DNA from 3 places in the Paenibacillus sp. FSL P4-0338 genome. Region 3 is predicted to be linked to each of the others. Evidence: riboswitches for the same ligand, from Rfam matches in the RefSeq annotation. Region 3 holds a riboswitch; each other region holds the start of a gene.
What was found. A riboswitch is a leader RNA that binds a small molecule or an ion and turns the genes downstream of it on or off. The one in region 3 is predicted to bind cyclic di-GMP.
Positions count from the first base shown of each region.

Region 1 (5,217 bases), on a different contig from region 3:
TCCCTCCAGCTCGATATTGATTACTTTCTTCGCAGTGTCTGTCTTCAAAATAAATTGTCCCATGTTGATCTCTCCCTAAGTGTAATTTGAAATACCCCCAAAACATGATATTTGTGACTATATTCGACAAATTGCATTCGAATTTGGGATATTTTGCCTTCATTATAACCGGAGCATGCTGAAATGCGCAATCGAAAAGTCGAAATTTGTAGATTTATGAAGATTTTTCTTTGATTTCCTCCAGGGTATCCAGCAGCACATTAAAGGCCGAAATTACCCGGGGAGCACCGACGCAAGGGACCAGATGAAGCAGCACGCCCTTGATCTGCTCAACAGTCATGCCAACACGGAGCGCCATTACATAATGAACACCTAACTGCTCATACTGCCCCATCGTAATCAGAGACGAGATCACCGCGATCTCTTTCCAGTCAGAGCCAATCGTGGTCCGTTGAAAAATATCGCCATAAGCATTGCCCATGATATATTCGGCTAGTTCCGGAAAATGCTCTTTGATCGGAGCTAGGGCCTTGGCCCCATAATCTCCAGAGAGATTAGTGAAATGATCGAGTCCGCTGTTCGTGTTCTTGTTCACGCTATGGCCTCCTGATAGTAGGTTAGAAACGGTGTGCAATAAGGCTTGCTTACGTAAGATCCAGCGTGCGGTGAGCCGTAGGTGGCATTTCATCGCGGTCAGTCAGCAATTCAATGACAGCTGGCTTGTTAAGCGCTACAGCTTCGCGGATGGCAGCGGCGAACTCCTCCTGCGTCTCACAGCGGAAGCCGGCTGCACCCAGAGATTCAGCGAATTTCACGGCATTCATTGGAACCTCGAAGATCGTACCGTCAATCCGGCCGGTGGTCTTCTCCATCCCCTTAAGCGCCATATCCAGCTGCATATTATTCACCACGATGAAAATCACCGGAATGTCCTTGCAAACAGCTGTGTTTATTTCAGTTCCGAGCATCATAAAACAGCCGTCCCCGGTAATGCAGAAGACCGTCTCACCGGGAGAGGCCGTCTTGGCGCCGATCGCCATGCCAATTGAATTGCCCATGCAGGCAAAGTAGGCATCGAATATGAAGCTGCCGGGCCTGCGCACATTGAACCATTTCACAGCATTGAATCCATGGCTGCCGTCATCTACAAACACGCTGCTGTTGTAAGGAATCAATTCGCTCATCGTGCTCATTACCGAAGCCAGAGAGAGCCCCGCCAGTACGGGAAGCTCATCATTGTAATCATTCGAGACTGTGATTTCATGCTTGGTAACCGCTGAGAAGTCCAGCTTCTGGAGATACAGAGCCAGGTTGTCCCTTAAGTCTCCGCCGACAGCAATAGTAGATGAGGTGAGTATTTTACCGACAAAGGTCGGGTCTACATCGAACTGGATCAGCTGCCGCGGATGATTCTCCGGCTTCAGGTTGCAGATGGTCATATCGCTGAGGCGGGACCCCAGAACGATGAAGAGGTCGCTGTTGTTCATCAGTTCATCTCCATGCGAGGAGCCGCCGACGCCTATTGGACCATGGTAGAGCGGATGATCGTAAGCTATAGCGCCTTTGCCGCCTGGAGAGGTGACCACAGGTATGTTAAAGGTCTCGGCCAGCTGGACCAGTTCCTGATGTGCTCCTGAGCGGTTGACGCCCTTACCGGCAATGATCAGGGGTCTAGCGGATTCATTGATCGCCGAGCTGACCCGTTCATAGTTCTGATAGCTGACCAGCCCTTCACGTTCCGGCAGAACAATCCGGCATTCCGCAAGCCGCTCTGTCTGCACATCAAACGGAATGCAGAGATGAACCGGACCTTTTTGGTCACCGAGGGCGATGGATAGGGCATGATTGAAAATGGTGCTGAAATGATCCCCGCGTTCAACGAGCTTGCTGAAGAGGGTGGCCGGCCGGAACATATCCGCCAAATCAGCCAGATAGGAAGTGGAATCCTGACATTGGGGAATGCCCAGCTCCTTGATGGACTGGTGGCCGGTGATGAAGAGGACGGGAAGATTATTGGCCTTGGCATGCGCTGCTGCGGTGAGCAGATTCGTTCCGCCCGGACCGGAAGTGCCGAAGGCTACTCCGAGGCTGCCGGTCTTCAGAGCATAACCGCCGGCAGCGAAGCCGGAGCTAGACTCGTGCCGGCCGGGGATGAACTCAATACCATAGTCAACCAGTTTCAAAGCGATGGGGCAAATAGATTTGCCTATGATTCCAAAAGAATGTGTGACTCCCAAATTGCGTAATGCTTCCGCCATATAATCTGCAACTGTCTTCAGAACATCCACCCCGCAAGTTGTTATTTGTATTAGTCAGCAATAGAAAACCTGTACTCAACATAGGAGCACAGGTCTGTTGCACGAATCACCATAATCAAACGCATAACCTAAGGCGTTTACAGTTTTTCAGCAACCTGGCTGTCATGATCCCACTTCAGAAATGAGACTGTAGATCCATGGCTTTGCGTCATTCCCTTTCGGTGAATTTTGCCGGTATGCGATTATAAATGAATCTGTGAAGAATTTTCCTTTACAATATATTCCTCACTCCTCTTTTGTCAATAACCCCGATGAGAAGAAACTCGGAATTTGACGAATATTCAGGAGTGGAAATGGATGAATATTTGGATTTTCAAACTTTTGAAAATTTTTCCCTTTGGAAGGCTAAAGTCTTAAAATGCAAATGGATATTTAGGGCTATTATTATGAGGAGTAAGCATAAAGCCTCATTACATTCCTGATTTACTGTAAAATGTTAAGAATTCACTAGATATACAGCATTGTAAAATCCACTTATAGGACTTAAGTATTGTATGTGTGCGGTGATGCCTTATAGACAAGCTATGCCTATAGAACGACTATAGTAAAGAAGTGCAAAGCGGATTTTTTACCCTTATGCACAATTTCAACAATTTGTGAATATTACATAACAATCTTAGTTTTGCACAGAAAAAGAGACACCATCTGCAGGAAATCCCGCAGATGTGTCTCTTTTGGTTAAGGTTAGAATTTGAAAATATGAATTGTTTTTTGCAAGTTAAAGACAGCGGAAGTCATCTTCTCTGTCTCCTCAGCTACGGATTGCAGAGCGTGAATCTGTTCGTTCATCGCTGCGGATACCTCTTCGGTCCCTGCGGCGGTCTCCTGGGTGATGGCTGAGATATTCTCGATCGCCCCGGAGATCTTAAGCGCGCTCTCCAGCATAAGGTCACTCTCTGCGGAGAAGGAGGCGATCTGCTCGGTTATGTATTGGACACTATGTACGATCTGAGCAAAAATATTGGCCGTCTCTGTGATCATCTTATTCTGTACCTGGACTACCTCTTCGTTGATGGCGATATTATCAATGGCCTGCTTGATATCTGATTCAATGCTGCGTACCAGCCCGAATACCTCTTTGGTTGAAGCGGTGGATTCCTCAGCCAGCTTGCGGACCTCCTGGGCAACGACAGCGAAGCCACGGCCATGCTCGCCTGCACGGGCTGCTTCAATAGAGGCATTGAGCGACAGCAGATTGGTCTGTTCGGCAATTTCGGTAATCGTCTTGGTAATCATCGTAATGCCGCGCGCGTTCTGTGACAGGGCTTCAATGGTATCCGCCACCTTCTGGGTCGCCTGGATGTTCTTGCGCATGCCTTCGGCCTGGGTATCCACCGATTGCCGTCCCTGTTCAACCAATTCCAGCGTATGTACAGATCGTCTATTCATTTCCTTGGTGGAATTCGTATAATTGGAGACTTTGATTTCGATATCCTTGATCGATTCGGTCATATCAGCAATATCCACTGAGATTTCGTTAGCGCCGAGAGCCAGTTCATTGGAGGAGGAGGCCACCTGCGCCATGACAAATTTCAGATTCTGATTCTTGTCTTCAATCCCGCGGCTGGCGTCCATAACCTGCCGGGTAATCTGTGAGGCATCGGTGAGGATTTTTTTGAGCTTGTCAATCATGGTGTTGAAGGACCGGCTAATGTCACCCATAGAGCCGCTCTCGTCGGCACGGCTGGTGAAGTCGCCTTTGGCAATGGTGTGTGTTACATTGGAGATGTCTTCGAATGAAGATGTAAGCGTTCTCTCAATGAAGCGCGCAAGCGGGTAAGTCAGCGCTGCCAGAACGGCGACAAGAATAATGCCGATGAGCAGCCTGTCCATAAGGATTAGTGTGATTAAAACAGGGACAGCGAATAAAGCGGCAACCAGGTAACATCCGGTGACGATTTTTTGTTTCAACGGCAGCTTGTTCATCCAGTCCATAATGTAGAGTCCCCCTATAAATAATAATGTGTATTGTAATATTATAGGGGATACTAGTGCATTTGGTCTATTATTAAAAATCGTATAATGCTGCCGCTTCACGCAGAGCTGAAGCAACAGTATCTACAAGCTCAGGCGGTGCGGTCACCTTGATGCCCTGACCCAGGGAGAGGATCATCCGGCGTGCAGACTCCGGCGTGTTGAATTCGGCCTCGGCCCTGATCCAGCCAGGGGCCTCAGAAGGCTCCTGGTGCAACAGGGCGACGTATCGTTCCCTCTGGAGCTCCTTCATCGTGTGATCCCTGACAAGCAGGCTGGCGGGGTACCGGGGCAAGGCAGACTTGAACGCTGCGGTGGAGGTCTCCCAGTACTCAGACAGGACGAAATCCTCCGGCTGCTCAAAAGACTCAGCTGTGACTTTGGCCTCAGTAATTCTGGAGACCCTGTAGGTCCGCATCTCACCGTCATGCCCCGCGACCAAGTACCAGACGCCGCGCTTGACTACCAGCCCCAGCGGTGCAACCAGCCGCTCGGCAACATCCTCCCCGCGCAGATAGGTGATGCTCACCTTGCGGTTCTCCCATAAGGCTCCCTGTAAAACGGCAAGGCAGGGATAGGTCTCTCCGGAGGGATGCCATCCGGCTCCATCGATGTGAATCCGCTGGCTGAGGAAGCTGAAAGCAGAGACGGGCTGCCTGGTAGCGGCAGCCTGCAGCTTACGGGCGGCCGAGGAGAACTCCTCCTGAATGCCCAGAGCGTGCAGAATCGCCGGATCAGCGGGCACCAGCAGCGCGGCAATCTCCTTGGTGTTCATTCCGCTGAGGGAATTCCGGTAGCCTTCAGCCAGCTTCCAGCCGCCTTCCCGGCCGCGTTCCGCCAGCACGGGAATACCGGAGAAGCTGAGTGCCTCCATATCCCGGAAGATTGTACGTTCGGATACCTCCAGCGTTTGCGCCAGCTCCTT
Region 1 covers NZ_JBBOCG010000001.1:2,627,690-2,632,906, reverse strand. Annotated here, with positions in the region: gene MKZ07_RS11710 (hypothetical protein) at 1-63, opposite strand, end outside; gene MKZ07_RS11705 (carboxymuconolactone decarboxylase family protein) at 215-595, opposite strand; gene MKZ07_RS11700 (thiamine pyrophosphate-binding protein) at 645-2,288, opposite strand; cyclic di-GMP riboswitch class I at 2,405-2,501, opposite strand; gene MKZ07_RS11695 (methyl-accepting chemotaxis protein) at 3,003-4,253, opposite strand; gene MKZ07_RS11690 (helix-turn-helix transcriptional regulator) at 4,327-5,217, opposite strand, start outside.
Region 1: it holds a riboswitch for cyclic di-GMP, as region 3 does, so the genes downstream of both, MKZ07_RS11700 (thiamine pyrophosphate-binding protein) here and MKZ07_RS26835 (transglutaminase-like domain-containing protein) in region 3, are expected to answer to the same signal.

Region 2 (5,217 bases), 300 kb from region 3:
ATAATGATTCAGCCGACACCGCCGCCGTCAGTTCCACGAATGTGGTAGGTGAGTACACCGGCGTGACCGTCCCCTATGTGGGCTATGCCATGAGCTTCGCAGTCTCCAAAGCCGGAAGCGTAGTGCTGATGATTATTCCCGGACTGCTTCTGCTCCTCTACGCGCTGTATTCTTCCTGGAAGGCCGTTGCGGCACTTGAAAAGAAGAACGTCTCGTCTTCCGCAAACAACGGCGGCGGGCCGGATACTGTGACTGACCTCGTATAATGATCAATTGTCCTCTCCCGTTTACGAAACGCGGAGCCACAATACAGCTTGCCGGAAGCCCCGGCTATGCACAAACCAGACTCATAAGAGAGAGGGATGAACAAATGAACGTCAAAAAAACATTAGGTCTCGGCGTTGTATCGGCAGCATTAGGCTTGACCCTGGTCGGCGGAGGCACCTTCGCTTACTTCAGCAGCACCTCTACTACCTCATCTTCTTTTAACAACGGAACTTTATCACTGAAGTCTGATCCCTCTGTCATTGTTAATCTCAGCAACCTCAAGCCGGGAGACAGCATCTTAAGAGATTTCAAGCTTATAAATGACGGGACGCTTAACATTCCGAAAGTAGTGCTGCGCACCTCATCGGTCATTACAGACGCTCTGGGAGACAACGGCTCCCATAATTTCAAGGATGATATTATTGTGACCTTCCTCGCGAACAAGGATAAGCAAGAAGCGCCGCTTCTGGTCATCTCGCTGGCCGATTTGGAGAAGCAGAGTCCCGATCTGGTGGCCCGGGGAATTCTCGGAGCGATCCTGGGCGGAGAGAAGTCCGGCATTAAAGCCGGAACCTCCGATAATCTGCTCATTCAATTCGCCTTCAAGGAGACTCTCCAGCCGCAGAACTATTATCAGGGCGATACGCTTGCGCTGACGCTGAATTTTGAAGCCAACCAGGAAAAAGGCAGTCTCAAATAATTTACCAACAAAACAAACCATTCGAGGAGGAAATTAATCATGGGTATCAAAAAAACATTGGGTCTTGGCGTAGCATCAGCAGCACTGGGTTTGTCTTTAATCGGCGGGGGCACGTTCGCTTACTTCAGCTCCACAGCCACCAGCACGGCAACCTTCGCCGCAGGTACGCTGAAGCTTGGCTCTTCCTTCAATACTCCGGTAGCGTTGACGAATCTGAAGCCGGGAGACTATACCGTCCGCACCTTCACCTTGTCCAATGACGGCACACTGGATATCAAATTCCTCAAGCTTGCCACCACTTACACCGTGACCGATGCCAAGGGCGATAACGCAGGCCAGGATCTCGGAGACCACTTCAAGGTCAAGCTCCTCGATAATTCATACACCGGCGGTTCATTAAGCGGTCATGTGCTGTCCGAGATCTCCCTGAAGGATCTGAAAAACACCCCCAGCTACGATCTCGTAGCAGCAGGTATACTGCCGGGAGGGATTGCCGCAGCCGGGTCCAAGACCTTCAAGATCGCCTTCGAGTTCGTGGACAATACGCTCGATCAGAATATTTTCCAGGGTGACGGCTTAGCATTGAACTGGACCTTCGATGCACTTCAAGGAGTGGGAGAAGCCAAGTAGGCCAAAGCTGCATTTATCGATCAAGAACGGCATATCCTCCCCCATCCGGGCCGGGTATGCCGTTTCCTTTTCCCCGCTTCCGGGTTCAAGGATTTTTGTCCGATTTGCAGATTTTTGTTATACTGACAAGTGGAAACGGCTTTGTCTTCTTTTTAAAGAGCGGCACCGTTTCTGCGAGAAAGATAGGGCTACGGTATAGCGCGAAGCATATCACTTCTTATCTTTTACCAAAAAAGTACGGAGGGCGTTGTAATCGTGTCAGATACTATGGGAAGCCGCATCCACAAACTCCGGCTGGAGAAGGGCTATTCGCTATCCGAGCTTGCGGATAAGGCTGATGTGGCGAAATCATACCTCAGTAATGTGGAACGGAATATTCAATCCAACCCCTCCATTCAATTCATCGAAAAAATCGCAGACGCGCTTCAGGTATCCATTCATGTACTGCTGTATGGCGGACTGGCAGAGACGGAAGAACAGGCACTGGACGGGGAATGGTTCCGGCTGGTTCAGGAGGCTATGGCCTCCGGTATAAGCAAACGCGAATTCAAGGAATTCCTCGATTACCAGAAATGGCGCATGGAACAAAAGGACAACTAGACGTAGCATCGTATGCCTCAAGGAAGACTCCGCACGGCAGGGAGGCCGCCTTCGGCGAGGGCATTCTTTCAAGCGGCATACAGAAAAGGCACAGCGTACCGGACGCTGTGCCTTTTCTGTATGTATCCTAACAATGATGACCGCCCTTACATCGCCTGGAGTGCCTTTTCACTTAGAAACCGGCGGATATCCTCCGCCGCGATCCCCGCCTGCTTGGCAGACATCAGCAAGTGCACCCATTCTAAATCCAGATCTACTGCCTGCAGCTCGTCATTCCCCTGGTTGGACATATCCAAGAAATCTCCTCCTAGAATTTTCGCGTCCCCAGGCAGTCCGGCCATCATAGTAGTATTGCTACTTTGTAGTATCTCTACGTTAGATCCGAGACTTTGTGCCCCTGTCTTTCGGCAGGTTTACCTTTTACTGGACCCTTTCCATCATGAAAGGATCTGGCAAGAATCGATGAAACCGTTCTCCGCAATAACATTATACAAGATCATACGCGATTAGTGTGTCGTTTTCTGGAATTTTTTTATGATAAAATGTGAGGAAACTTAGCTGAAATTGCCAGCGGCTTGTATAAATATTTCCAGTTCCAAGTTCAAACCCTAAGTAATAGTTTAATTATGCTAAAGGGAACTCTAACTACTCCGCTTTACCGCACCACGCAACATCGTATAGAGACAATTACCCATCTGTATAGATAACGGACAGTGATATGGATTTATTTCTATTTATGATAGTTCCGTATGAATACTGTAATGAATCATGCCGAATTGCGAACGGATTGACCGAAAGTATGAATTGATTACCCCGCCGGAAAGTAGCACAATAGGATGAGAATGAAACCGCAAACATTTGCAGCTCCGCCAAGTGGCACACTGGATGCCTCGCGTGGAGTTTATCCGTTAGGAGGACCTATTCATGGCAGTCAAAGAGCCCTATAACGACACAGTATGGAGCAAATACTACGGCCCCAATCTGGGCTACATCCAAGAAAGATATGAGCAATTTGTCAAGGACCCCTCTTCTGTTGAACAACATTACCGCGATCTCTTCACCGTATCCGGCCCCCCTCCACTGGCACCCGATGCCGAGAGGGCTCCAAGGCCTGCCGTATCAGCAGATGCCGAGTGGCTCAAGAAGGCTGTCAAGGCCTCGAAGCTGATCGCCAATATTCGAATATATGGCCATATGGCCGCAGACATTGACCCGCTGGAGCGCAGCAAGAACCCGATGGCCAAATGGCTGGAGCTGGAGACCTACGAGCTTACCCGCGAGGATCTTAATGCTCTGCCCGCTTCGCTGATCTGGGATAATGCCCCTGCAGATGTGCATACCGCGATGGATGCCGTCCACAGAATGCGTCAGGCCTATACCCAGACCATTGCCTATGAATTCGGGCATGTGCATGATGAACGCGAGCTGCGCTGGCTCAACAGCCAGGCGGAATCGATGACCTCCCCTGCCCCGCTGAATAATACAGAGCGCAAAGAGCTGCTGAAGCGGCTGGTTCAGGTGGAGCATTTCGAGACCTTCCTGCACAAGACCTTCGTCGGCCAAAAGCGGTTCAGCCTGGAGGGCAATGATGCCCTCGTGCCGATGCTGGATGAGATTGTGCGGGCCGCCGCGCATGACGGCGCAGAGCATATCCTGATGGGCATGGCCCACCGCGGAAGACTTAATGTGCTGGCTCATATTCTGGGCAAGCCTTATGATATTATTTTCTCGGAATTCCATCATTCGCCGAACAAGGAACTGTTCCCTTCGGAAGGCTCCATGGGCGTGACCTACGGCTGGAGCGGTGATGTGAAGTATCATCTCGGGGCTGACCGTGCCGTCCGCGAAGGCGAGACCGTGCGCACCCGGATCACACTGGCCAATAACCCGAGCCATCTTGAATTCGTTAACCCTGTCGTCGAGGGCTTCACACGCGCCGCACAGGAAGAGCGCAACGATCCGGGACTGCCTAAGCTGAACACAAGCAAGGCCATGGCTGTGCTGATGCACGGCGATGCCGCCTTCCCTGGAGAGGGCATTGTCGCTGAGACGCTTAATATCGGCAAATTGCAGGGTTATCAGAATGGCGGCACCGTGCATATTATCGTCAATAACCGGATCGGATTCACCACAGAGAGCGAGGATTCCCGCTCCACCCATTATGCCAGCGACTTGGCCAAAGGGTATGAGATTCCGGTCGTGCATGTCAATGCCGATGACCCGGAAGCCTGCATTGCCGCAGTACGTCTGGCCAGTGCTTACCGCCATATGTTCAAGAAGGACTTCCTGATTGATCTGATCGGCTACCGCCGCCACGGGCATAATGAAATGGATGATCCTGAGACCACCCAGCCGATTGTGTACGGCAAAGTGCGTAACCACCCTACTGTGTACCGCGCTTATGCAGAACGCCTGGAGCGCGAGAAGGTAATTACAGCAGATGATCTGAAGAACATGATTGCCGAGGCAGAGAGCGTCCTCCAGCAGGCCTTTGACCAGATGAAGGAAGGCAAGCACAAGAATGCGGAGTCCAAAACCGCCGTCGCGCTGGATAACGACAGTCCCCAGCAGCGTCCGACTGCCTTCCCTCTTGCCGGTCTGCAGGAGATTAACCGTGAGCTGCTGCGCGTACCGGCCGGCTTCAAGGTCTATCCGAAGCTGGAACGGATTCTGCAGCGCCGCAAGGATGCGCTGAATGACGGAGAGCGGGTAGACTGGGCGCTGGCAGAGACACTTGCCTTCGCTACCATCCTGAAGGATGGCACGCCGATCCGCCTCAGCGGACAGGATGCACAGCGCGGCACGTTCGCCCACCGTCATCTGGTGCTGCATGACAGCGAGAACGGGGAACTCTATGCTCCGCTGCATCAGCTGAGTGATGCCGGCGCTTCATTCGGCGTCTACAACAGTCCGCTGTCCGAGGCCTCTGTCCTTGGCTTCGAATATGGTTATAATGTGTTCGCACCGGAGACCTTCGTCATCTGGGAGGCTCAATACGGCGACTTCGCCAATGCCGCTCA
Region 2 covers NZ_JBBOCG010000002.1:342,910-348,126, reverse strand. Annotated here, with positions in the region: gene sipW (signal peptidase I SipW) at 1-266, shown strand, start outside; gene MKZ07_RS25590 (TasA family protein) at 371-967, shown strand; gene MKZ07_RS25585 (TasA family protein) at 1,007-1,597, shown strand; gene MKZ07_RS25580 (helix-turn-helix domain-containing protein) at 1,865-2,197, shown strand; gene MKZ07_RS25575 (anti-repressor SinI family protein) at 2,344-2,487, opposite strand; cyclic di-GMP riboswitch class I at 2,522-2,625, opposite strand; gene MKZ07_RS25570 (2-oxoglutarate dehydrogenase E1 component) at 3,122-5,217, shown strand, end outside.
Region 2: it holds a riboswitch for cyclic di-GMP, as region 3 does, so the genes downstream of both, MKZ07_RS25575 (anti-repressor SinI family protein) here and MKZ07_RS26835 (transglutaminase-like domain-containing protein) in region 3, are expected to answer to the same signal.

Region 3 (5,217 bases):
TACCTATGCTGCACTGGCAACAGGATTGTTCGCACTGGACTTCATGCATTTCACCCAGACGCGGATTTCGACCATCGATGTATATGGTGTATTCTTCATTATGCTGATGTTCTATTTCATGCAGCGGTATTTCACGATGAATTTCTACCGTGTTCCGCTGCGGACCACACTGGTTCCGCTGTTCTGGTCCGGCCTGTTCTTCGGCATCGGGGTTGCTTCGAAGTGGATCGTGATTTACGGTGGCGCGGGACTTGCTATTATGCTTGCGCTGGTACTCTTTGAACGCTACAGAGAATACAAGGCTGCCGGACGTCTATTGTCTGAAGGCAAGCTGAGCGGGCAGGAGCTCAAAGCCGCCTGCAGGACTGCAGATCAGTCCTTCTGGAAGAATACAGTGATCACCTTGGCTAGCTGTATAGGATTCTTCATTGTCATTCCAGGGATCGTATATAGTTTGTCCTTCATTCCTTCACTGTCTGCGTCGGCAGAGGGCTTCACCGTTAAGGGGCTGATTGATGCCCAGAAGAATATGTACAACTATCACAGCCAGCTTGTAGCAACACATCCGTTCGCCTCCTCCTGGTGGGAGTGGCCGTTCATGAAGCGTCCTGTGTGGTTCTTCAGCGGCGGCGAAGGCTTACCCGCAGGCAAGACGAGCAGCATAGTAACGATGGGCAATCCGCTGATCTGGTGGACAGGAATCTTCGCGATGCTGGCTGCCGTATGGTTCACTGTGAAGCGCCGGGACAAGAACCTGTACATGATCTGGATCGGCTTCTTCTCACAATATGTTCCCTGGATGCTTGTGCCGCGTGAGACGTTCCTGTACCATTACTTTGCGATGGTGCCGTTTATGATTCTATCCATTGTGTACATCCTGAAGCTGCTTGACAGCAGGTTCCAGGGTGCCAGATACCTGCGGTACGCCTATGTTGCGGCCGCAGCCATCCTGTTTGTAATGTTCTATCCGGTATTGTCCGGCATGCAGGTGAACAGCAGTTATATCATTCAAGTACTTCGCTGGTTCCCTTCCTGGGTATTCTAGGAGGGGAGCTGTAAGAGCCGTATATTTGTTCAAAGCTGATGTTGATGAGGTGCATCAAGGAAGCTGTGGCTTACAATAAATTTAGGAGGAACCCTTGTGAAGGCCAGATATAGTGTAATTGTCCCCATGTATAATGAGGAGGAAGTCATTCAGGTAACCTACGAGCGGCTCAAAAAAGTAATGGATGAGTGCGGGGATACCTATGAGCTCGTGTTCGTCAATGACGGCAGCCGGGACCGTACGGCTGAGATTATACGCGGAATCAGTAATGCGGATGAGCATGTCAAGCTGATTGACTTCTCCCGTAACTTCGGCCACCAGGTGGCGATTACAGCGGGCATGGATTATGCTGAAGGTCAGGCTGTTGTGGTGATTGACGCAGATCTCCAGGACCCGCCGGAGGTCATCCTGCAGATGATCGCCAAGTGGAAGGAAGGCTATGAGGTAGTCTATGCCAAGCGGCTGAAGCGCCACGGAGAGACCTTCTTCAAGAAGGTGACAGCCAAAATCTTTTACCGTCTGCTCAGCAGCATGACCAGTGTGGAGATTCCCACAGATACCGGGGACTTCCGGCTGATCGACCGTAAGGTCTGCGATGTGCTGCGCGGCCTGAAGGAGAAGAACCGTTATGTGCGGGGGCTGGTGAGCTGGGTTGGCTTCCGGCAGACCATGGTGGAATATGTGCGGGAGGAACGCTTCGCCGGGGAGACAAAATATCCGCTCAAAAAAATGATCCGCTTTGCGCTCGACGGAATCACCTCCTTCTCGCATAAGCCGCTCAAAATCGCCTCCTATGTCGGCTTCTTCCTGTCCTTCTCCAGCTTCATTTACCTGTTCCTGGTTTTATTCCAGAAGGTTTTCACCTCCTGGACCGTGCCGGGCTGGGCATCCATTGTGGGAGTTAACCTGCTGTTTAACGGCATTGTGCTGATGCTGCTGGGCGTCATTGGGGAATACATCGGACGGATCTATGACGAATCGAAGGATAGACCACTCTATATCGTAAGCGAGACCAGAGGCTACCCGGAGACAGAGGCTGAAGACACCCGGAAGGAAAGCGATTATGCAAGATAAGGCTTGGCGCGCAGGCATGATCCAGTTTCTGAAATTTAATGCGGTGGGCCTGCTTAATACATTCATAGATTTTGCGGTATTTACCCTGCTGCATTCCCTGGGGATGCTTAACACCCCCGCACAGATTATTTCCTACAGCGCCGGGACGGCCAACAGCTTTTTCTGGAATAAGAAGGTGACCTTTAAGGGAAGGGACAGAGGCGGGAATGGCGGCTTTGACCGGATGCAGCTGGTGAGATTTATTGTGCTGAATCTGCTGGTACTGGGCATTTCGGTGCTGCTGATTCATCTTCTGACTGACCGGCTGGGGATACAGGTGCTACTGGCCAAGGTGCTGGTTACCTTCATAACAGTGATCATTAATTTCTTTGGAAGCCGGAAATGGGTATTCTAAAGAGACAGTATATATTCCCCGTATCCTGCGGGGCTGCAGTTATTCTATATTGCGGAGGCGATTGTCATGCGGAAGTTATCCTATTTGATTATACTTGCCGGGGTCCTGATTATGCTCTACCCCAAAGGAAGCGAATGGTACGAGGACCGTCAACAGCAGAAGCTGCTGGAAGAGGCCGAACAGGCTTATAGTGAAATCGTTCCTTCGGCTACGGCTCCTGCCAGCCAGGATCTGAGCAAGCCTTATGCGGAAGTCACCCAGCTGCTCGCGGAAGAGTCTGGTGCGGAAGAGCCGGTGCCCACTGCAGCGCCCGAGATTGAAGTTGGAGGGAAGATCACTGCCATTATTGAAATCGACAAAATCGATCTGAAGCTGCCTGTTCTGGAGGGCGCCACCAAGACCAATATGAAGCATGCTGCGGCGCATATGAAGGAGACAGCTCCGATTGGCGCGGTAGGCAATGCAGCAATTGCGGCACACCGCTCAAGAACGGCAGGGCGGCTGTTCAACAGACTAGATGAGGTCGGTAATGGGGACACCATTACTGTTATTACAAGCGGCCAGGAATACAAGTATGTTGTATATGATGTATCTATTGTAGAGCCTACCGATATTTCGGTACTGAAGGGAAATGATAATGATAAGATTCTGACCCTCATTACCTGTGATCCGCTTGTCAACCCGACCCACAGACTCATCATTCATGCGAAGCTCACCTGAATCTATCAGAACAAGGCGATAAAGGTCGAAAAAACATAAAATTTTAGTATATTTGTGGTGGAATCTAGCAATTTGGGTCTTGCTAATAGAGATGTGTATGGTAAAATAGAACTATCAAAAGCTAATGCACGATAACGGCAAACCTATCGAAAGGTAGGGACGCAAAGCTAGAGGGCCTTCCCGTCATGGATGGCAGCCAGCTACCGAATGAAGAGGCTTTTTTTGTTTGTTTTAATTCAGAATCTGTCATTATGTGGTAGTAGATTGGACAGATAAAGCTTATACGATAACGGCAAACCTATCGAAAGGTAGGGACGCAAAGCTAAAGGGCCTTCCCGTCATGGATGGCAGCCAGCTACCGAAAGGGGTTTTATCCATGAAAAAGTTTTATTTAATGCTAATTACACTTTTTGTAATCGTCACTTCCGTGCAGACAGGCACTGCTCAAGCTGCTAATGCAGATTCAAGCTGGTTAAATGTTGGACAACTTGATCAAGGGGTTATCGGGGTTTCGTACGATGTTCCTAAGGACAAGAAGATGAAGCTCATGATTACCAAGGACAATAACAGCTATACTTACAACTTATACACCTCCAAGCCGAACGAGACGTTCCCGCTGCAACAAGGAAACGGCTCTTACAAGGTATCCGTTCTTGAGAATACTACGGGCAACAAATACAAAGTGCTATCTTCCGAGACTGTCTCTCTTTCAATGAGCAATGTGAATGCCGTATATTTGAGCTCTGTACAGAATGTTAAGTGGAGTTCTTCCGATAAATCCGTTCAAAAGGCAGCCCAGCTTACAAAGGGTCTGACCACAGATGCAGACAAAGTTAAGGCTATCTACAATTACATCGTAGCTAACGTGAAATATGACTACTCTCTGGCTAACAGCGTAAGCACAGATTATATTCCGAACAACGATAACACGCTGGCTACCAACAAAGGGATCTGCTACGATTACGCATCCTTGTTCGCTACTATGCTCCGCAGTGAAGGTATTCCAACCAAATTGGTTATGGGAAATACAAGCTATGTAACTTCATACCATGCCTGGAACGAAGTGTTCCTAAATGGCAAATGGGTAACGATTGATACTACAGTAGATGCAGGTCTGGGCAAGAACACAGTATCAACAGAACTGGTCAAAGCAGCAAGCAAATACACTGCAGCGAAATTCTACTAAGAATAGCTGTGAACTATAGCATTACCTGAGAATAACCCGCTTAATCATTAAGCGGGTTATTTTTATTTATATAAAGGTTGCTTTTTAATAGAAGGATAGGTTATTATAAGTAAGCGTTGTTGGAGCGGCAAAGGAAATGAGAATTACTTAAATAAGTAATTTCAAAAATAAAGCTTGCATTGCTCGGATGAACGTGATATATTATAAGAGTTGCTGGTGACGCGGTAAGCGGCGCTGATAACGAGCTTGATCTTTGAAAACTGAACAACGAGTGAGTATCGGAGATCACTTCGGTGAGATCCAAATTAGAGAATGTAAATTCTCGTCAGATGTTTCAAAATGAGCAATCGCTCTTTCTAAATACCAATTTGGAGAGTTTGATCCTGGCTCAGGACGAACGCTGGCGGCGTGCCTAATACATGCAAGTCGAGCGGAGTCTGAAAGGAAGCTTGCTTCCTTTCAGACTTAGCGGCGGACGGGTGAGTAACACGTAGGCAACCTGCCCTCAAGCCTGGGATAACTACCGGAAACGGTAGCTAATACCGGATAATTTCTTTTTTCTCCTGAGGAGAGAATGAAAGGCGGAGCAATCTGCTGCTTGGGGATGGGCCTGCGGCGCATTAGCTAGTTGGTGGGGTAATGGCCCACCAAGGCGACGATGCGTAGCCGACCTGAGAGGGTGAACGGCCACACTGGGACTGAGACACGGCCCAGACTCCTACGGGAGGCAGCAGTAGGGAATCTTCCGCAATGGGCGCAAGCCTGACGGAGCAACGCCGCGTGAGTGATGAAGGTTTT
Region 3 covers NZ_JBBOCG010000002.1:640,128-645,344, forward strand. Annotated here, with positions in the region: gene MKZ07_RS26815 (phospholipid carrier-dependent glycosyltransferase) at 1-1,045, shown strand, start outside; gene MKZ07_RS26820 (glycosyltransferase family 2 protein) at 1,142-2,119, shown strand; gene MKZ07_RS26825 (GtrA family protein) at 2,109-2,513, shown strand; gene MKZ07_RS26830 (class D sortase) at 2,580-3,233, shown strand; cyclic di-GMP riboswitch class I at 3,360-3,441, shown strand; cyclic di-GMP riboswitch class I at 3,515-3,596, shown strand; gene MKZ07_RS26835 (transglutaminase-like domain-containing protein) at 3,610-4,419, shown strand; rRNA gene MKZ07_RS26840 (16S ribosomal RNA) at 4,785-5,217, shown strand, end outside.